DNA from 3 places in the Rhodoferax potami genome. Region 1 is predicted to be linked to each of the others. Evidence: predicted binding sites of a transcription regulator. Region 1 holds the regulator's gene; each other region holds the start of a gene.
What was found. The regulator LexA, encoded in region 1, represses DNA repair genes until DNA is damaged. The targets are predictions, from matches to a motif close to ACTGTATNNNNATACAGT.
Positions count from the first base shown of each region.

Region 1 (6,951 bases):
CGAACGCCGGTAGTGCATGGTGGAGCGGCAGCGGTACGACTGAGGTTATTCCAGAAACGGTGGAGGTGTCCCCGTCCTTCCTGCAATCCTTGTCGGAACAAGAGCGTGCCGAGTCCAATTTGCCAAAGAGCGAAGGCCAGGCATCTCAGGGCGCTGTCAGCAGCGTCGATATTGATCTAGACATTGGGGCTCACCCCTCTGCCTCCAGCGAGCCTGTGAGTTCTTATGGTCAGAAAGACCAAACATCTGCTTATGCGGATTCTCGTGATTTCTCGGTCAGTATGCCGTCCAGTCTCCGGGCGGTGAACAGCCATGAAATGATCGATGTTCGTCAGCAGGCGGAGTTTTTCATGGCTCTGGGGCAGTATGAGGAGGCCATCTCCCTGTTGGAGGGGCACGTCAATGACTCCATTGGGCTGAACCCCATGGTTCATATCGACCTGCTGAAAATATTCCACACCTTGAGCCGCAAGGACAAGTTCGATCACTATCGGCGGGAATTCAATGCGGTGTTTACAGGCTATGTGCCCGAGTACCAGTCATTTAATCAGGGCGAAGGCAGTTTAGAAAATTTCCCGGAAATTTGTGATCAGCTTGTAAAGCTCTGGCCGTCGAAAGAGGCACTGTCCCTCATCGAGTCTTACCTCGTACGCACGTCTGGTTCAAAGTCTGATATGCGGTTTGAGCTGGAAGCCTTCAAAGAACTATTGCTCTTGCATGCTGTCTGCAATCGCTTGGTGCATGCGCTGGATGGCGCTCCACTGTCATTCAGCGCGAACAGGTTGTCGTCCGAAAATGCGTTCGAAGTCCCCACGGGCCCGGGCCCCGTTTCTTCCGGCATCCCCTCGGCGTATCAATCGGGCAACTCTGTAGATTTCGAGCTCGACATCACAGAAGACTCTCAGAAGGCAGCTCCTTCAGAGGTCGACAACTTGATCGACTTTGATCTGCCTCCGCTGGACAGTAAAAAAACCAGTCTGTGATTTCCCTCTCCCGGTCGTGAGGGGTGGTATCTAGCGTCGGACTTGAAGGGCGCCCGGGTTGACGATATTGCTGGGTGTGCCTTTGATGTAGTTGATGACATTGTCAAAAGCCGCACTGAAATACATTTCGTAGCTGTCTTGCTCCACATACCCGATGTGGGGGGTACAGATGCAGTTTTCCAGACGAAGCAAGGCGTGGCCCTGAAGAATGGGTTCCGCTTCAAAAACATCGACCGCCGCCAGGCCGGGACGTCCTCGATTCAGCGCACCAATGAGCGCATCAGTTTCAATCAGCTCAGCCCTTGAGGTGTTCACAAACAGTGCGGTGGGTTTCATGTTCGCCAAGTCTGACGCTGTGACGATGTTCCGAGTCGCATCAGATAGCCGGAGGTGAATAGACAAGACGTCGCTGCTGGCAAAGAACGACTCTTTATCTGGTGCAGCTGCGTAACCATTTTGAACAGCCTTGTCTCGAGACTCTTGGCTTCCCCAGACGCTCACTTGCATTCCAAACGCTTTGCCGAAGTCGGCGACCAGTTGGCCGATTCGCCCGTAGCCCCAAATTCCCAAGGTCTTGCCGCGCAATACGTTTCCGAGCCCAAAGTTCGGCGGCATCGATCCGGCCTTGAGCCCCGATTGTTGCCACGCGCCATGTTTGAGGTTACCGATGTACTGAGGCAGGCGCCGCATCGAGGCCATGATCAAGGCCCAAGTCAACTCGGCAGGGGCAACGGGCGAGCCTAAACCCTCGCATACAGCGATGCCTCTCTCAGTGCAAGCTTGGACATCGATGTGCGCGCCTACGCGGCCCGTTTGGGCAATGAGCTTCAGCCTAGGCAGTTTCTCCACCAGGGCACGCGTGATCTGGGTGCGTTCTCTCACCAGAACAATGACATCCGCATCCTTGAGGCGTACTGAGAGCTGGCCAATTCCTTTGACGGTGTTGGTGTAAACCTTTGCTTGATAGGCATCCAGCTTGGCAGCGCAATCCAATTTGCGAACCGCATCTTGGTAATCGTCAAGAATCACAATGTTCATACCCAACATTGTGCCTTGTTGACACGCCACCAAGTCGCTCGGCTGAACGTGTAATCTATGGAGCTTCAGCGGCTGCAAGCCGATCTAGTTCGGCGCACACGTCTGCCATGCGTCCCGAAATCACCATTCTTCCGACGTGCGCTGTTGGTTGACCTTGCTCGACCAATCGCACGATCCGCAATGGTCTGGTTTGTACTGGTTTTGGGGCCCTGGCGCACGCTACGGTTGCGGTGGATGCTATCGAATTGATAGCGTTGGCAACCTTGGATGACGCCGCGAAGGGGCGTCTTGTGCGGGTAATGCAGTGTGACGTGGAAGGGGCAGAAAACCAGTGATTCGGAGCCCATTGGCTCAGGAGACTGAGTGCAAGCGTGCTAATGGTCATACGGTGCTCCTGTTCACATCAACATCGTGTTACGAATCAGGCCAACGGCAAGACCTTCGACTTCGAAAGGCTCACCAGGCTCCACCACGATGGTCTGGTAATCCGGGTTCTCTGCATGCAACTCGATCAGGTGCTTGTTGCGGCGAAAGCGCTTGACGGTGACTTCTTCGCCCAAGCGGGCCACGATGATCTGACCATTTTTTGCATCTTTGGTCGCCTGGACCGCCAGTAGGTCCCCATCCATGATGCCGGCATCGCGCATCGACATACCGCGCACTTTCAGCAAGTAATCCGGTTGCCGCTGAAAGAGGCTGTTTTCTACGTAATAGGTTTGGTCCACGTGTTCCTGCGCCAGGATCGGTGAGCCTGCGGCAACGCGCCCGACCAAGGGCAGGGCTAGCTGGGTCAGACCAGGTAAGGGGAGAGAGAACTGCTTGATGCGTGACTCTTGGATAGACCGTAGGGCGTCGCTTTTGAGGCGAATCCCGCGGGAGGTGCCGCTCACCAGCTCGATCACCCCTTTGCGGGCCAAGGCTTGCAGATGCTCTTCCGCTGCGTTGGCAGACTTGAAGCCCAATTCACTGGCGATTTCTGCCCGTGTGGGTGGCGCGCCTGTACGCGCAATGGCACTTTGAATCAGATCAAAAATCTGTTGTTGCCGGGCTGTGAGTTTAGGACTTTCGAGCATACTGACTCCTTGGTAACTGTAGAGGCTGTGTGTGCATACACACTGTTTTCTTATCCAGTAACTGTATTTTCAACCAGTTTTTTGAATTTGGCAAGGGCAGTGGAAATGGCAACAAAGCGAGTCGTTTTTTTGGGAACAGGTGGAACGATTGCAGGGCGGGCCGGCAATGCGGCCGATAACGTGGGGTACCGCGCCGGTGAGGTTCCTGTGGCAGATATCTTGGCTGCGATTGCCGGTATGCCTGAGCGACTCCAAGGGGCCGCGTTGGGCAGCGAACAGATTGCGCAAGTCGATAGCAAGGATATGGACTGGAGTGTTTGGCAATCACTGGTCCATGCTTGCCATCGCAACCTTCAAGACGAAGAGGTGGCGGGCATTGTCATTACCCATGGCACCGATACGATCGAGGAGACGGCGTACTTTTTGCAACTCGCGCTGGCCAATTGCCTTAATGGCAAGCCCGTGGTGCTGACGTGTGCCATGCGCCCGGCCAGCGCCTTGACACCCGATGGGCCGCAGAACGTCTTGGATGCGGTGTCTGTCGCCCTTCATCCCGCGGCCAGGGGGGTGATGGTCGTGTGTGCGGGAGCTGTGCATGCGGCCCAACACGTACAAAAAGCGCACACCTACCGCGTCGATGCCTTTGATTCAGGCGATGCAGGTCCCCTGGGATGGGTGGAGGAGGGCGCCGTACGTTGGACTTTCGCGTCTGATACTTCGTCCAGCATGCTGGCTCAGCGTTTGCCTGAGTGGGTTGATGCCACTCCCCCCCGAGTGGAGGTGGTGATGAACTACGCAGGTGCCGGCGCGCACGTGATCCAAGCGGTGCTGAATGCCCGTGACAGCGATCCAGTGCCCTTGGCAGGCTTGGTGGTGGCGGGAACTGGTAACGGAACCGTGAACGAGGCCCTACAGGCCGCTCTGGTGCGCGCTGCAGGTTTAGGCGTGCAGGTTGTGCTAGCCAGTCGATGTGCGAGGGGGGGCGTGGTGCGCAGCGAAGCGCCGGGCACTGGCTTGCGCGTCTACCCAGGGCTCTCTGCGGTGAAGGCGCGCGTGCAATTAATGTGCGACTTACTGGCGTAAAAAAAGCCGCTGAAGCGGCTTTTTCGTGAGGTTTGCGGCCCTTATTTGGACAATGCTTCCAGCACCCGTGAGGTGATGTCGGACACATCGCCCATTCCGCTGATGGCACGGTAGCGGGGCGCGGTAGCGGGCTCGTTCTGCGCCCAGGTTGAGTAGTACTCCACCAGTGGACGGGTTTGGGCGCTGTAGACCTCCAGGCGCTTTTTGACTGTTTCTTCCTTGTCATCGTCCCGTTGGATCAGGGGCTCGCCGGTGACATCGTCCTGGCCTTCGGCTTTGGGCGGATTGAACTTCACGTGGTAGGTGCGTCCGGAGGCGGGGTGCGAGCGGCGACCGCTCATGCGCTCAATGATGGCCTCGAACGGTACGTCGATCTCCACCACATAGTCCAAAGCAACGCCCGCGGCCTTCATGGCATCTGCCTGGGGGATGGTCCGTGGGAATCCGTCAAACAAGAAGCCGTTGGCGCAATCGGGCTGGGTCAGGCGCTCTTTCACCAGGTTGATGATGAGCTCGTCGCTGACCAGTCCGCCGGATGCCATGACCGCTTGGGCTTGCAGGCCCAAGGGTGTGCCGGCCTTCACGGCAGCACGCAGCATGTCGCCGGTGGAAATTTGGGGAATTCCGTACTTTTGGCAGATGAAAGTCGCTTGCGTACCTTTACCAGCGCCTGGTGCGCCCAACAGAATCAGTCTCATGAATACCTCGGATTGAAAGAAAAGCCAGCGCGTCTCCGTGGGCGCTTGCTTCAGCGCGCTTTTTATGGACGGGCGATTAGCCTTGGAGAATATCACGCCCTAACCGGTGCGGAACTTACAGCGCGCCACAGTATCAGGCGGTCAGTTGGCGAGGATGATGCGTCTCACGCGTTCAAGGTCTTCCGGGGTGTCAACACCGGGGCCTGGCGCTGTCTGGCTGACATGCACCGCGATGCGGTGACCATGCCACATGGCGCGGAGCTGCTCCAGGGCCTCGGTGACCTCTATGGGGGCTTGCGGCAGGGAAGGGAAGGTCCGCAAGAAGCCTACCCGGTAAGAGTAGATTCCGACGTGGCGCAGCGGCGCCGGGTCGGGCAATGTGTGGATGCCTTGGGCAAATCCATCCCGCCACCAGGCGATAGGTGCGCGGCTGAAGTACATTGCCAATCCGGCGGCATCGGTGACCACTTTGACCACATTGGGGTTCGTAAAGTCCGCCACTTCTTGGATGGGATGTGCGGCGGTGCCCATCGTGGCAACTGGGTGGGTTTCCAGCAGGCTCGCAACCGCAGACACCAGCGAGGTGTCAATCAGGGGCTCATCTCCTTGCACATTGACCACAATATCGTCATCCGCCAGACCCAAGAGGCTGCAGGCTTCTGCGAGACGGTCACTGCCCGAGGGGTGGTCCACTCGGGTGAGCAGGCACTCTATGCCATGCGCTTGGCAGGCACTCAGGATGCTGGCGTCGTCAGCCGCAACGACCACGCGCACGTCGGCCGATAACCCGGCCTTTACCCTTTCCGCAACGCGGACCACCATCGGTAGCCCGCCGATGTCTACCAAGGGTTTGTTGGGCAGACGGGTGGAAGCCAGACGCGCCGGGATCAGCACTGTGTAGACCATATCACCCCTCCAGTTCTGCGTCGCTCAATACCCGAGCTTCGTTCTCCAGCAACACCGGAATGCCGTCCCGCACGGGGTAGGCAAGGCGAGCGCTCCGGGAAATCAGCTCTTGCTTATCGCGGTCGAATTCGAGGGGCCCTTTGGTGACGGGGCAAACCAGTAGTTCAATGAGTCGTGTGTCCATGGGGGAATGATACCGAGGCGTGGGTCATGTCTTGGAGCGCTGTGTCCAGCGCAGCCAGAAAATCAGGAGGCAGGGTTTGAATCAGCGGGACTGACCATGCGTCCGGCCAGTGCTGCCAGAGTTTGGTGGCGTCTTTTTCTGTGCAAATAAGCACTTTACCCCCGTATTCATTGCGCGAGCAGCTATGAAAATCATAGTGATCCGGCAGAGCGTCGGTACTTGCCAGCGTGAGCCCTTGGGCGCGCAGCATGCTGAAAAAAATCTCGGGTTGTGCAATGCCTGCCACCGCATGCAACGGCAGCTGACTGTGCTGTAGCGTAGTCAGGGGCATTGTCTGCCCGGCGGCGTTGATGGCCGTGGTCGCCAAAGACCGCTGGGCCAAAAAACCCGGCAGGGTGTTGGTGCCGGTATGGAGCGTCAATGTCCGGCTCTCGGCTTGACCTGCAGTAGCTACCAGCGCGCGTGGCCAGGCTTGGCGTAGCGGGCCCGCTGGCAACAGGCCACCGTTTCCGAGGCCGCGGGCATCAAATACGCAGATCTCGATATCCCGGCGCAGGCGGTAATGCTGCAATCCGTCGTCACACACGATGTGGGTTGTGCCGGGGTACAGGTCGAGCAAGCGGCGCCCGGCCGCCACGCGATCGCGGCCCACCACCACTGGCACGCCGCTTTTGCGGTGCATCAGCAAAGGCTCGTCGCCCACGAGCGCGGCCGGGCTGTCTTGGGTGACAGGCGTTGGCTCCTGATGGCTTCCGCCATAGCCCCGCGAAACAATGCCGGGCCGGTGCCCTTGCGCCAGCAGGTGGGCTACCACTCCGAGCACGGTGGGGGTTTTGCCTGCGCCACCCACAATCACGTTACCCACCACGATCACCGGGACGGGCAGCGCGCTGCTCTGGAGCAGTCCTGCGCGGTAGGCGGCGCGTTGCAGGCCCGTGAGAGCGCCATAAATCAGGGAGATAGGGGTCAGGGCCCCACGCACCCAT
Region 1 is NZ_JAVBIK010000001.1:385,963-392,913, reverse strand. It holds gene RAE19_RS01900 (type IV pilus assembly protein FimV) at 1-983, shown strand, start outside; gene RAE19_RS01895 (D-2-hydroxyacid dehydrogenase family protein) at 1,014-2,021, opposite strand; gene lexA (transcriptional repressor LexA) at 2,420-3,094, opposite strand; gene RAE19_RS01885 (asparaginase) at 3,200-4,177, shown strand; gene adk (adenylate kinase) at 4,219-4,875, opposite strand; gene kdsB (3-deoxy-manno-octulosonate cytidylyltransferase) at 5,017-5,781, opposite strand; gene RAE19_RS01870 (Trm112 family protein) at 5,783-5,965, opposite strand; gene lpxK (tetraacyldisaccharide 4'-kinase) at 5,946-6,951, opposite strand, start outside.

Region 2 (6,951 bases), 2.2 Mb from region 1:
AGGTGCAGCAGCGGCGGCGGTGAAGTCGATGCGCCATGTCATGTTGCTTGTCAGCGCCAAGGGGGTCGCAAAAGAAAAACAGGCGCCCTTAGTGCCGCCGGTTGTACAGCCCAAGTTGGCCGCTACACCAGCAGTTACGGAGCCGAAGCTCGGTGCAGTGACACCGGGGCCGCTGATGAGTTTGCCGGAAAGGACTTCGGTGCCCAAGCCCTTGATTTCAAACGCCTTCAAGAAGCTCGCGCCGCTCCAGTCGCCAGTGGCGTGATTGGAATTGAGGATAGAGAACTCCAGCGTATCGGCATCAACCGCCTGAGACGCGAAGGTCACGCCTTGGAAAGTCAAAGAGCTGGCGGCTTGTGCGCCGAACGACAGCAAGCCGAAAACGACGGCGATTGCTTTGGTGTGGATGTTCTTCATAAAAAGATCTTAACAATTTGTAACTGCCTGTATTTTTACAAATTACGCCATTTGGCGCACTAGTCCGAATGGATGCGTGGCGGAAAGTGTGAACAATCGCATGATTCGCGTTTTTCACTACTTTCTGGCCCATGAACTTGCCCACCCACCAACTCACCATGACCGTGCTCATGTCGCCTGACATGGCCAACTTCTCCGGCAATGTGCACGGCGGCGCCATCCTCAAGCTGCTCGACCAGGTGGCCTATGCCTGTGCCAGCCGCTATGCCTCGCGCTATGTGGTGACGCTGAGTGTGGACCGGGTGCTGTTTTTGCAGGCCATCCATGTGGGGGAGCTGGTGACCTTTCTGGCCAGCGTGAACTACACCGGCAAGTCGTCCATGGAAGTGGGCATCAAGGTGATTGCCGAGAATATCCGCACCCAGGAGGTGCGCCATGTGAACAGCTGTTTCTTCACCATGGTGGCGGTGGACGACCACGGCAAGGCCGCGCCGGTGCCTGCGCTGCAGCCCGAAACTGACGACGAAAAGCGCCGCTTCGAGGCAGCCCAGATGCGCAAAGCCCTGCGCCAAGAACTCGAAGAAAAATTCCGCAAGACCACCCGCCAGCCCGGCACGGTCTAAGTCTTTTGTAGCCTGGGCTCAGCCGTCCGTACTGAGCGCATCCGCGCTGTGGTGCGGCACCCGCAGCAGGCCGTCCGCCCCTGGAATGGCTTCAATGCTGATCACCGGCGTGCTGCTTTGCACCGTGCCGAAGATGGTGGCAAAAGCCACGTCGGCCGCATCGCGCCCGGTGGCAAAGCGCACCAGGCCCATGGGGATGGCGGTGCCTGAGGGGTCAAACAAATACCAACGGTCGCCCACATAGGCTTCCACATAGGCATGGAAGTCGGTCGGCCCCAGCGCGGGGTCGGCCCCGTAGTCGATGCCGGTCGTAAACCGGGCCGGCACATTGGCTGCGCGGCACAGTGCAATCATCAGGTGCGCAAAGTCGCGGCACACCCCCACATGGCTTTGCAAGGTGTCCAGCGCCGAGGTGTTGCTGTTGGAGGTGTTGGGGCTGAAGGCGGTGTGTTGCAGCACCCAGTCGCGAATGGCCTGCACCCGGCTGTAGCCCTGCCAGCGCTGGCCGAACTCCTGCTGGGCAAACTGCAGCAGCAAATCCGACTGGCAGTAGCGGCTGGGGTACAGGTAGGGCAGCACGTTGGTAGGCAGGCGGCTCACCGGCACTTCTGCGATGGTGGCGGGTGCAGCCACCCAATGGTCCAGATCCACCGTAGCCGCATAGGCCACTTGCAGCATGCCGGGCAGGGCGCTGGTACGCAGGACGCGGTTGGTGGAGGGCGGGCTGCTCTCCAGGGTGTAGGCCAGGGGCTGGCTGAAGTGCAGCGACTCGGACACCACCCGCTGGCGCGGCGTGAAGGCCGCGTGCAGGTGGAATACAAAGTCGCCACCCGGGGGCTGCACTTGGTAGTGCAGCTGGATGGCAAGGCGGAGGCGGATCATCCCCCCTTCTACAGGTTTGGCGCGCTTTTGTCTGTGCGCCGCCCTGCAAGGGGGTGTGCTTTCAGGTGCCGGGCAGGCGCAGGGGCTGGTCTTCGAACTCGGTGTTCAGCACCACGGTGCTGGTGGTGCGCGCCACGCCTGGGATGGCTTTGATCTGTAGCAGCACCGCCTCCAGGTCGCGGGCATGCGGGGTACGCACCTTGGCCAGCAGGTCGTATTCACCTGCCACACTGTGCAGCTCCTGCACCGAGGGCAGCTCGCGCAGGCGGGGTGCAATGTCGCGGCAGTGGGCACCGCCATCGTTGCGAATCGCCACAAACGCGGTGAAGTTCAGCCCCACGGTGTGCGGATCCACGCTGATCGAGAAGCGGCGGATCACACCGCGCTCCAGCATCTTCTTGACCCGCTCATGCACCGCGGCGGTAGACAGCCCCACCTCGGCACCCACCTCGGCGTAAGAACGTCGGCCGTCTTCGCCCAAGGCCGTAAGAATTTTTGCGTCGATGGCGTCTGTCTGAATATTTGCTTGCATTGGGCTGGTTTTTCGATAATATCACGCCCAACGGCGCTGGTTGCCGTAAATTTTACGGACTATTCATGATTTCGGCACTCAATATTCAGCAAGGCTGGCGTTTATCCCCGTTCTGGCGCCTCATGGTGGCGCTCTGGCTGGTGTACATCGTCTGGGGCACCACTTACTTTGCCATCGGCGTGGCGGTGCACAGCTTTCCCCGCTGTGGATGAATGCCACCCGCTTCACGCTGGCCGGCGTGATCATGCTGGCCTGGGCCTTGTGGCGCGGCGAAAAGCTGCCCAGCTGGCGCCAGTGGCGCAATGCCGCGCTGGTGGGCGGGCTGATGGTGTTTGTGTCCATGAACCTGGTGGTGTTCGCGCAAAAGCAGGGCATTGGCTCCGGGCTCATGGCCACGGTCATCACCACCATGCCCATGTGGCTGGCACTGTGGACGCGACTGGGCGGCGAGCGCGTGCCCACTACCAGCTGGATCGGGCTGGTGTTGGGTGTGGCGGGTGCTTTGCTTCTTGCCATGGAGGGCGACTTTTCTGCCAGCTGGCTGGGTGCCCTGGCCGCCTTTGGCGCACCGCTGTGCTGGAGCGTGGGTTCCTACGCATCCCGCAAACTGGACTTGCCGGGCCCTGCCATGGCATCGGCCACCGAGTGGCTGGCCGGCGGGCTCATGGGTGTGGTGGCGGCTTCGCTCATCGAGCCCCAAGGGTCGCTGGGGAACGTGACCCATGAGGGCTGGCTGGCCTGGTGGTACCTGCTGGTGTTCGGCACGCTCGTGGCACTCAATGCCTACCTCTGGCTGCTGCAAAACACCACGGCTGCGGTGGCCGGCAGCTATTCGTTTGTGAACCCTGCTGTGGCCCTGGTGGTGGGTGTGGTGATTGGCAAGGAAGTGCTCACCGGCTGGGTGTTCCTGGCCCTGCCGCTGATTGCCGGTGCGCTCGCCATGATCATGTACGGCCCGGCCATTGTGGGCTGGCTGCGCAGCCGCACCGCCCGGTCATGAAAAGCCGGGCGTGAATGTCGGGGGCTAGCCCTCGAACAAGCGCTTTACACCGAGGTCAGCCCGCCGTCCACCGTGTGGGCCAGGCCGGTCACAAAGCTGGACGCATCCGAGCTGAGCCACAGCACCGCAGCGGCCACTTCGTCGGGCTCGCCAATGCGGCCAATCGGGTGGGCGCCTGCCACCGTGGCGGCGACCTTGGGGTCGGCTTGCACGGCGCGCTCCAGCATCACCGTGCGGATCACGCCGGGGCACACCGCGTTCACGCGAATGCCTTTGCGCCCGTACTCCACCGCGGCGGATTTGGTGAGGCCAATCACCGCATGCTTGCTCGCGCTGTAGGTCGACATCTTGGGCGCGCCCACCAGCCCGGCCACCGATGCAGTGTTCACGATGGCGCCGCCACCTTGGGCGAGCATCTGCGCAATCTGGTACTTCATGCACAGCCACACGCCCTTGACGTTCACGCCCATGATGCGGTCGAAGGTGGCTTCTTCGCAGTCGGCCAGGCGCATGTGTTCTTCTTCAATGCCGGCGTTGTTGAAGGCGCAGTCCAGCCGCCCGAAGTGCGCCACCACTTGAGTCACCATGGCTTGCACCTGCGCGGCCTGCATCACATCCGCCGCAATGAACAGCGCCTCGGCCCCCAGCGCTTTGACCTGCGCCGTGGTTTCTTCACCTGCTGCCACGTCGCGGTCGGTTACCGCTACCTTGGCGCCTGCACGCGCAAACGCCAGCGCACTGGCCCGCCCAATGCCACCGCCACCGCCGGTGACTAGCACTACTTTGTTGTCAAACCGAATGTCCATGGAATGCCCCTTGCCGCAAAAAAAGGCATCTTAGGCCGCGGTATGGCGCCGTGCCGCCGCTGGCGTAACCCGCGCGACAGTGCGCGGACCGAACCCGCCAGTGCCGGATACTCGGGGCACGTTTTTCACCGGAGTTATTGCTGTGCAAATCCAGTCCCATGAAGTCGACCTCTCCACCCCCACCGGCGTGATGCGCTGCTATGTGTACCGCCCCAAGGAGGCTGAGGGCGCAGCGCCCAAGCAGTACGCGGCCATCATTCTCTATTCCGAGATTTTTCAGCAGACCGGCCCCATTCGCCGCAGCGCGCAGATCATGGCCGGGCACGGCTTTGTGGTGGTGGTGCCCGAGGTGTTTCATGAGCTCAACCCCATCGGCACCGTGCTGGGCTATGACGACGCAGGGCGCGACAAGGGCAACGCCGACAAAGTAGCCAAGACACTGGAAGCGCACGACGGTGATGCGCAAGCCATCATCGACCACCTGCAGACGCTGCCGTATTGCTCGGGTCGCGTGGGCGCCATGGGCTTTTGCTTAGGGGGCGGCCTGGCCTATCGCGCGGCTATGCACCCGGCCATCAGCGCCACGTCCTGCTTTTATGCCACCGACATCCATTCCGGCATGGTGCCCTCCAGCGCAGGCAATGACAGCCTGACCCGCACGCCCGAAATCAAAGGTGAGCTGCAAATGATCTGGGGCAAGCAAGACCCCCACATCCCGCCCGAAGGCCGTGCGCTGGTCTACAGCACTTTGGTGAAAGCCGGTGTGAACTTCACATGGCACGAGTTCAACGGCGTGCACGCCTTCATGCGAGACGAAGGCGAGCGCTATGACGCGGAGCTGCAGCTGCTGGGTTACCAGATGGCGATTGGCATGTTCAGGCGGGTGCTGTACTAAGCGGGGAATCAGGCAGAAGGGATGAGCTTCAACCCGCGCAGTTGCTGCTCCAGTTCCGCCATGCTGCCCCACGGCAAGATGGGGGAGTTCTGACGCTCATCCGGTGGATTGGCGGGCAAGGACTCTGACCATCCACCGCAGCCCATCAAGGGCAGAAGCGGCCTCTTGTGCAGCCAGGCCAGGCAGACTTCAGAGATCGTGCCGGCACGGCCGCCGATGACCAGACAGGCATCGCCCGCCAGCGCCATGAGGAGGTTTCGCGCATCCCCCATGCCGCACGGCACGACGACTGTCGCTGGCCAGTCGGGTGGCGGCATTTCGTCGGGCGGCACGATGCTGAGCACAAGCCCTCCCGCGGCGATGGCGCGTTCAGCTGCCACACGGGTAGCAGGGCTGCCGCAGCCGCTGACCAGCGTAATACCGTGACGCGCCAGCAGGGCACCGGCCTGGCCGGCTAGCTCATAAGCGGCGGAGCCGGGTTCGGCACTACCGAGAATGCAGACTTGTGGTTTGCGGATGGACGTGGTTTGCAATCGGAACTCCTTGAGAGTGAGGTGCGTTGCTTGTTTCGCAGCGTCACCTAACCATTATGTAAGTGCAGTGCCTGGGTGCATGGCTGACGTCTGCTTTGCAGAATTTGTATCTCTTTTATATACTGTATTTTTGTACAGTTTAAATGCTAGCCCCCAAGCCCAAAAAGCCCCAGCCGCCGGTAGCCGCCCCAGCGCCCGCCTACGCCGAGCTGCATTGCCTGTCCAATTTCAGCTTCCAGCGCGGTGCCTCGCAGCCGGAAGAGTTGGTGGAGCGGGCGCACCGGCTCGGGTATGCGGCGCTGGCCATCACGGACGAGTGTTCGGTGGCAGGGGTGGTACGTGCGCATGGCGAGGCGCAGCGCTTGGGGCTGCAGCTGCTGCCGGGGGCAGAGTTTGCGGTGCCTTACCCGGCTGCGCCGGGTGGTGTGGCCGCGGGCGCCAGCTTCACCGTGGTGGTGTTGCCGCACAACCTGCAGGGCTGGGGCAACCTGTGCGAGTTCATCACCCGCGCGCGCAGGGCGGCGCCCAAGGGCGACTACCGGGTCGCCTGGTTGGGGCAGCCGGATGCCTCGCCCTGGCACACGCTGCGGCATTGCGAGGTGCTGCTGCATCTGCCCCTTGCTATCAAAACAGAAGCTGCTTGCGCAATAGCGATGAGCGCTAGAGGCCTTTTTGGTACTCATTGTTGGTTGGCGGTCACTGCGGATCTGGGCGGCATGCAGGCTTTGGAGCGGTCACATTGGCAGCAGATTGCGGCGGTGAGCGGGCTGGCCCCTATTGCCACCGGGCAGGTGCGCATGCACACCCGCTCGCGTAAGCCGCTGCACGATGTGCTGACCGCCGTGCGCTGCGGCCTGCCGGTGGCGCAGTGCGGCTTTGCGCTGCAGGCCAATGCCGAGCACCACCTGCGCAGTCGTGCCCGGCTAGCGGCCTTGTTCACGCCCGACGAGTTGGCTCACACGCTAGTGGTGGCGGGGCGCTGCAGCTTCACGCTGGATGCGCTGCGCTACCAGTACCCCATGGAGGCGGTGCTGCCCGGCCACACCCCGGCGCAGACCTTGCGCCAATACACCGAAGCCGGCGCCTTGGAGCGTTACCCGGCAGGTATGCCACCCAACGTGCGCACGCAGGTGGAGCATGAGCTGACGCTGATTGCCGACATGAAGTACGAGATGTACTTCCTCACCGTGCACGACCTAGTGCGCTTTGCGCGAGGGCGCGGCATCTTGTGCCAAGGGCGGGGCTCGGCGGCGAACTCGGCGG
Region 2 is NZ_JAVBIK010000001.1:2,616,396-2,623,346, forward strand. It holds gene RAE19_RS12580 (PEPxxWA-CTERM sorting domain-containing protein) at 1-417, opposite strand, end outside; gene RAE19_RS12585 (acyl-CoA thioesterase) at 549-1,040, shown strand; gene RAE19_RS12590 (transglutaminase-like domain-containing protein) at 1,059-1,922, opposite strand; gene RAE19_RS12595 (Lrp/AsnC family transcriptional regulator) at 1,984-2,454, opposite strand; gene RAE19_RS12600 (hypothetical protein) at 2,520-2,666, shown strand; gene RAE19_RS12605 (EamA family transporter) at 2,663-3,454, shown strand; gene RAE19_RS12610 (SDR family oxidoreductase) at 3,499-4,260, opposite strand; gene RAE19_RS12615 (dienelactone hydrolase family protein) at 4,403-5,155, shown strand; gene RAE19_RS12620 (Rossmann fold nucleotide-binding protein) at 5,164-5,688, opposite strand; gene RAE19_RS12625 (error-prone DNA polymerase) at 5,832-6,951, shown strand, end outside.
Region 2: RAE19_RS12625 (error-prone DNA polymerase) is a predicted target of LexA. The motif match lies at 5,810-5,827, and genes of this name have one in related genera.

Region 3 (6,951 bases), 1.7 Mb from region 1:
GACGAGGAAGCCGCGGCCCTGCGCCGGGTGCTGAATGAAGCACTGCCCGCAGGCGGCTGGCAGGTGGACCCTGTCAAAGTGAGTGCGCGTTGGGTGGTTTACGTGGGCAAGCTGGCCAAAGGCGAGACGCTGGCCAAAAAGACCGCCGATCTGGCGGCTTTGGGCATCAAGGCGATACCGGTGGCGAACCCGGATCTACAACCCGGTTTGGTACTGGCAGGCTTTGAAACGGAAGCGGCTGCCAAGGCGGAGCTCGCCCGTTTGGCGCCCAGAGGCATCCGTGGCATCAAAGTGCTGCAAGAGCGCCAGGCGGCGACTGTGCAGCAGTTGCGTGTGCCGGCGGCGACCGAGGCCATCAAACTCCGGCTTCAGGATGTGAAGGCCGCCTTGCAAGGGCACGGGCTCAAGAGCTGCAGTTAAGCGCCCTCGGAGGGTGGGTTGACCGCGGAGGGCGAAAACCGCAAGGTGAACGTGGTGCCCGGCGGCGAGTAACCGGGCCGGCTGTCTTCCACCGCAATCTCCGCGTGGTGCTGGCGCGCAATTTCTTGAACGATGGGCAAACCCAAGCCTGAGCCATCGGCTTCGTTGCCGAGTGCCCGGTAGAACGGTTGAAAAACCAGTTCCCGCTCGGCCGCCGGGATGCCGGGGCCGTTGTCTTCCACCTGCAGTACCAAGGCGCCGCTGAACGGATCCAGCAAGACCCGGGCTGTGATCACGCCCGCGCGGTCTGCTGTGGATGGCGTGTAGTTGATGGCGTTGTCGACCAGATTGCGCACCATTTCTTTGAGGAGGGTGACGTTGCCCGGAATCGCGACGCCGGGTGTCCCGGGTTCGACGCCTTCGTAGCCCAGATCAATGGACTTTTCCAAGGCTTTGGGCACACAGTCCCGCACCACTTCCATGGTGAGTTTTGCCAGATCGCAGGGCTGGTGTGCAAGCACGGTGCCGCTGCTTTCGGCGCGTGCAAGGGCCAGCAGTTGATTGACGGTGTGGGTCGCGCGGATGCTGGAGCGGCCGATCTGGCGCAGCGACTGTTTCAAATCGTCTGCACTCGCGCCTTGCCGTTGCGCAAGATCGGCTTGCATACGCAAACCTGCCAGCGGGGTTTTGAGCTGGTGCGCTGCGTCGGCCAGGAAGCGCTTCTGGGTCGAGATGGAGTCTTTGAGTCGCATCAGCAGGTCGTTGACCGAGGAGACGAGCGGCACGACCTCCAGGGGCACTGCTTCTACATCCAGCGGGCTCAAATCGTCCGGGCTGCGGGCACGGATGCGCTCTTCCAAGCGGTTCAGGGGCTTGATCGCTTGTACCAGCGCCAACCAGACCAGCAGCACCGCCAGAGGCAGGATGACAAACTGGGGCAGCATAACCCCTTTGACAATTTCGGTCGCCAGGACCGAGCGTTTGTCCATGGTCTCTGCGACTTGAACCAGCGCTGGCCGGCCGCCGGGGATGTTTGTGCGCACCCACATGGAGGCGACCCGCAGGTCGACCCCTTTGTAGTCCAGCTCCCGCATCCGGACTTCGCCCTGCGGTACCCGGTCGTCGTCGGGCGGCGCCGGCAGGTCTTTTTCGCCGCTGAGGTACTCACCCTGGCTGCCGAGGACTTGGTAGTAGACGGTGTCCGCATCGTCTGCCCTGAGTAGCTCGCGGGCAGGCAGAGGGAGCACAAACTGCACCCGGTCTTTGCTGACGGTAATCAGCTGGGCCAGGGCTCCGGCGTTGTATTCGAGGGCGCGGTCAAACGGCTTGCCGGCAATGCCCTGCGCAACGAGCCAGGTCAGTACCAAGCTCACCGGCCACAGCAGCAACAGCGGGGTTAGCATCCAGTCGAGGATTTCCCCGAACAGGCTGCGTTGCTCCCGCTGGAATATTTTCATCCTGGTATTTTTTCCAAGCAGTAGCCCAGCCCGCGTACGGTGGCGATGCGGATGGGACCCTTTTCGATCTTCTTGCGCAGGCGGTGGATATAGACCTCGATGGCGTTGTTGCTCACCTCTTCGCCCCATTCGCACAGGCGCTCCACCAGCTGGTCTTTGCTAACCAGGCGGCCTGCGCGCTGCAGCAGCACCTCCAAGAGGCCGAGTTCGCGGGCAGAGAGTTCGACCATCTTGCCGTCGATGGTGGCGACCCGGCCGGCCTGGTCGTAGGTGAGCGGGCCGTGTTTGATGCTGCTGCTCGTCGCACCCATGCCGCGGCGGACCAAGGCGCGCACCCGGGCTTCCAGCTCTTGCAGGCTGAAGGGTTTGGCCATGTAGTCGTCCGCGCCGTAATCCAGGCCTTTGACCCGCTCATCCACGCTGTCCGCAGCAGTGAGGATCAGCACGGGCAATGAGGATCCCCTGCCCCGCAGTTTCTTGAGGACTTCCAGGCCGTGCATCTTTGGTAGGCCCAAATCCAGAATCAACAAGTCGAATTCGGTATTGGTCATGAGCGCGGCGTCGGCTTCGGTGCCGCTGGCCACATGGTCTACCGCTGCACCCGCGCCGCGCAGTGCGCGTAACAGGCCATCGGCCAGAACTTGATCGTCTTCAGCTATCAGTATGCGCATGCGTGTCTCCTGGCAGGGTGCGGCACTGTGTCCGCTTGACGCCATTCTAGGCGTGCAGCTGCTGTGCAAGGCGGCCGCCTGCGGCGGGCTCAATGGCCGCAGTAGGCCTCCAATCCCAGATGGATCACCGTGGCGACCTCGGGGCCGACTGCTTGTTGCAGCTCATCCTGGGCTTGGGCCACGGCATCTTGATACGCCTGCAGCCATGCCATCCCGGTGGCAGTGAAGCGGATGTGCTTGGCACGGGCATCGCTCGTGTCGTCGGTGCGCTCCACCATGCCCCAGGCCTCACATTGGTTTACCAGGGTGGTCATGGCCTGTTTGGTCATGCCGGCGCGGGTGGCAAGGTCGGTGAGGCGGCTGCCCTGGATTTCGAGGTGCCGGGTGATGTGAATATGGGCTGCCCCGACCTGCCCGCGGGCAGCGAGGTTGGCCAAACCCAAGGGTGCTGCGGTGTGACGAGCCATGAGCTCGAGGACTCTGGCATCAAAGCGCTCCAGCGCCAGTCGCAACCAATGACCGACGTGGTTGCTGCGCCAGGGTTCGAGAGAGGCGGGAATCGACATGGGGTAAATGGTAATGCAAACTGACTAAATATCGGCTTGTTTGAATTTAATAGGGCGCTTAGACTACTGTTCAAGCATCCAGCCTGTTGTTAATGACAGATGGATAAACAGTCACCCCACCCTTGATTTTTCAGGAGATTCCCATGGACGCAGTGAAGAACCCCGCCGCCAACGCAGAAAAGGCCAAAGCCCTTCAAGTGGCGCTTGCGCAGATTGAAAAGCAATTCGGCAAGGGCACCATCATGCGCTTGGGCGAGGGCGAGGTGATTGAAGACATTCAGGTCGTGTCCACCGGCTCTTTGGGGTTGGACATCGCTTTGGGCGTGGGCGGCCTGCCGCGTGGCCGTGTGGTGGAAATCTATGGCCCAGAGTCTTCCGGTAAAACCACCTTGACGCTGCAAGTCGTGGCCGAAATGCAAAAGCAAGGCGGCCAGTGCGCCTTCGTGGATGCCGAGCACGCGTTGGACATCCAATACGCCCAGAAGCTGGGTGTGAACCTGCAAGACCTGCTGATCAGCCAGCCTGACACCGGTGAGCAGGCTCTTGAAATTGTGGACAGCCTGGTGCGCTCCGGCGCGGTGGACCTGATCATTGTGGACTCGGTGGCCGCCCTGACCCCGAAGGCCGAACTCGAAGGTGAAATGGGCGACAGCCTGCCCGGCCTGCAAGCCCGCCTGATGAGCCAAGCGTTGCGCAAGCTCACTGCCCACATCAAGAAGACCAACTGCATGGTCATCTTTATCAACCAGATCCGCATGAAGATTGGCGTGATGTTCGGCTCGCCCGAAACCACCACCGGTGGCAATGCGCTGAAGTTTTACGCCTCTGTGCGCCTTGACATCCGCCGTACCGGCACGATCAAGAAGGGCGAAGAGGCCATCGGTAACGAGACCAAAGTCAAAGTGGTCAAGAACAAGGTCAGCCCCCCGTTCAAGACGGCGGAGTTCGACATCCTGTTTGGGGAAGGCATCAGCCGACACGGCGAAATCATCGACATGGGCGTGACCGCCGGCATTCTGGAAAAGTCCGGTGCCTGGTATGCCTACCAAGGTGAAAAAATCGGCCAAGGCCGTGACAACGCCCGCGAGTTTTTGCGTGAGAACCCTGACTTGTCGGTGGAGATTGAGAATAAGGTGCGCTTGTCCTTGGGTATTCCTTTGCTGCCAGTCGCAGAGCCTGATGCCAAGCCCAAAGGCAAAAAGGCAGACAAAGCGGACAAGCCGGAATAAGTGTCAAATCGGCCGCTAGCCCTCATTAAATATGCGCTAGCAGCTATTAATTTAGTAGCAAAATAAGAAGAAGTCAGGCTGTGGCAGTTCAAGCACTCTCACTCACCGGCAGGGCCTTGCGGCTGCTCAGTACCCGGGAGCACTCGCGCGCAGAGCTGGAGCGCAAGCTCCAGCGCTACGAGGAGGAGCCCGGCGCCTTGGCCCGGGTGCTGGACGCGCTCACCGCTAAAGACTTCATCAATGAAGACCGTGTGATCGGCTCGGTGGTCTACCGGAGGGCGGGCAAGATGGGGGCGTCTCGCATCAAGCAGGAGCTTCAATCGAAAGGGCTCGCTCCCGACGCGGTGGCCGAGGCGGTGGCTGCCTTGCGCAGCACCGAGCTGGAGCGGGCCCGCGAAGTCTGGCGCAAAAAGTTTGGTGCTCAACCGCAAGATGCGGCTGAGCGGGCCAAGCAGATGCGCTTTCTGGCCAGCCGGGGCTTTGGCGGTGACACCATCCACCGTGTGGTGTCCGGTGGCGGGGACGACGAGGGGCTGTAAGCCTTACAAGCCCAGCATCAGCTGCAGGTTTTGCACCGCAGCGCCGCTGGCACCCTTGCCCAGGTTGTCCAACCGGGCTACCAGCACCGCATGGGCAAAGCCATCGGCGGCAGCGTCGTTGGCGAACACCCGGAGTTCGAGCTTGTTGGTGTCTGCGAGGGCCACGGCATCCAATTTCAAATCCGCGGTGGCTGGCTCCACGCTCACCCATTGACTGCCGGCGTAATGGTGCGCCAATGCGTCGTGCAGGGCTTGTGCGGTTGGCTTGCCGGGCAATGTGTCGAGATGCAGTGGGAGCTGTACCAGCATGCCCTGAATGAAATTCCCGACCGAGGGCACAAACAGGGGCCTGCGGGTCAGGCCGGTGTATTGCATGATTTCAGGAATGTGCTTGTGCTTCAGGCCCAGTGCGTAGAGCTCAAAAGGTGCTGCGCTCCCTTGTTCGTAAGCCTCGATCATCGCGCGACCGCCGCCGGAATAGCCACTGACCGAAGGCAGGCAAACCGGGTGGTCGGCCGGCAACAATCCGGCATCGATCAAGGGGCGCAGCAGTGCGATGGCACCAGTGGCGTAGCAGCCTGGGTTGCTCACGCGGCGGGCCTGGATCACGGCATCGCGCTGGGTTGCGGCAAGCTCCGGAAAACCATAGACCCAGGTCGGGTCGACCCGGTGTGCAGTAGAGGCATCGATGATGCGCGGGCCCGGTTGACCTGTCTCGCGCTCCATGGCGTCGATCATGGCAACCGTGTCCTTGGCGGCATCGTCGTGCAGGCACAAAATCACCAGATCTGCCTCGGCAATCAGCGCACGTTTGGCCTGCGGATCTTTGCGCAGCGCGGGGTCGATGCTGATGAGTGCGACCTGCGGCATGGTCTGCAAACGTTCGCGGATCTGGAGGCCGGTAGTGCCGGCTTCGCCGTCGATAAAGATTTTTTTCATGGTGTAAGCAAGGGGCAAATAATGTGCTTCAAACTGCGCGCTGCATGGAGCATGACCGACCCGGAATGCACCAGCTGTAAGCCTCGCACCAGTATTGTGCGTCGCAGCATGATACATTCGCGGGTTGATGTGTCCAGTGCCGCGTGGTGATTACATCCTCGTTACCACACGGTGAACATAGTCCTGTCCCAAAGAGAGACGTCATGAAGATTCACGAGTACCAAGGCAAGGAAATCTTGCGTCAATTCGGTGTGCCCGTTCCCCGCGGCATTCCGGCTTTCACAGTGCAAGAAGCGGTGGAAGCCGCTCAAAAACTCGGTGGCCCAGTTTGGGTTGTCAAGGCACAAATCCATGCAGGTGGTCGCGGCAAGGGCGGCGGCGTGAAGGTTGCCAAGTCGATTGACGATGTCAAGCGCCTCGCCACCGAAATCCTGGGCATGCAGCTCAAGACACACCAGACCGGCCCAGAAGGCCAAAAGGTCCGCCGCTTGTACATCGAAGACGGCGCTGACATCAAGAACGAACTCTATGTGTCGCTGGTGACAGACCGCGCTACACAAAAAGTCGCCCTGATCGCATCCAGCGAAGGCGGCATGGACATCGAGGAAGTGGCCCACTCCACCCCCGAGAAAATCATCACTGAGATGATTGACCCCCTGACCGGCATTACCACCGAGCAGAGCAAGAAGGTGGCTGCAGCCATCGGCTTGACTGGTGCTTCCGTGGACCAAGCCGTGGACATTTTCGCCAAGCTCTACAAGTGCTACATGGACACCGATGCGTCCCTGGTGGAAATCAACCCCCTGAACTGCGACAGCAAGGGCAATGTGATGGCCCTGGACGCGAAGTTCAACTTCGATCCGAACGCCCTGTTCCGTCACCCTGAAATCGTGGCTTACCGCGATTTGGACGAAGAAGACGCGGCCGAAGTGGAAGCTTCTAAGTTCGATCTCGCCTACATCAGCTTGGATGGCAACATCGGCTGCCTGGTGAACGGCGCTGGTTTGGCCATGGCCACCATGGACACCATCAAGTTGTACGGCGCTGAGCCTGCCAACTTCTTGGACGTGGGCGGCGGTGCAACCCCCGAGAAGGTGACAGAAGCCTTCAAGATCATGTTGAAGAACCCC
Region 3 is NZ_JAVBIK010000001.1:2,126,929-2,133,879, forward strand. It holds gene RAE19_RS10195 (SPOR domain-containing protein) at 1-420, shown strand, start outside; gene RAE19_RS10200 (sensor histidine kinase) at 417-1,877, opposite strand; gene RAE19_RS10205 (response regulator) at 1,874-2,548, opposite strand; gene RAE19_RS10210 (MarR family winged helix-turn-helix transcriptional regulator) at 2,638-3,114, opposite strand; gene recA (recombinase RecA) at 3,258-4,343, shown strand; gene recX (recombination regulator RecX) at 4,424-4,882, shown strand; gene argC (N-acetyl-gamma-glutamyl-phosphate reductase) at 4,886-5,821, opposite strand; gene sucC (ADP-forming succinate--CoA ligase subunit beta) at 6,025-6,951, shown strand, end outside.
Region 3: recA (recombinase RecA) is a predicted target of LexA. The motif match lies at 3,180-3,197, and genes of this name have one in related genera.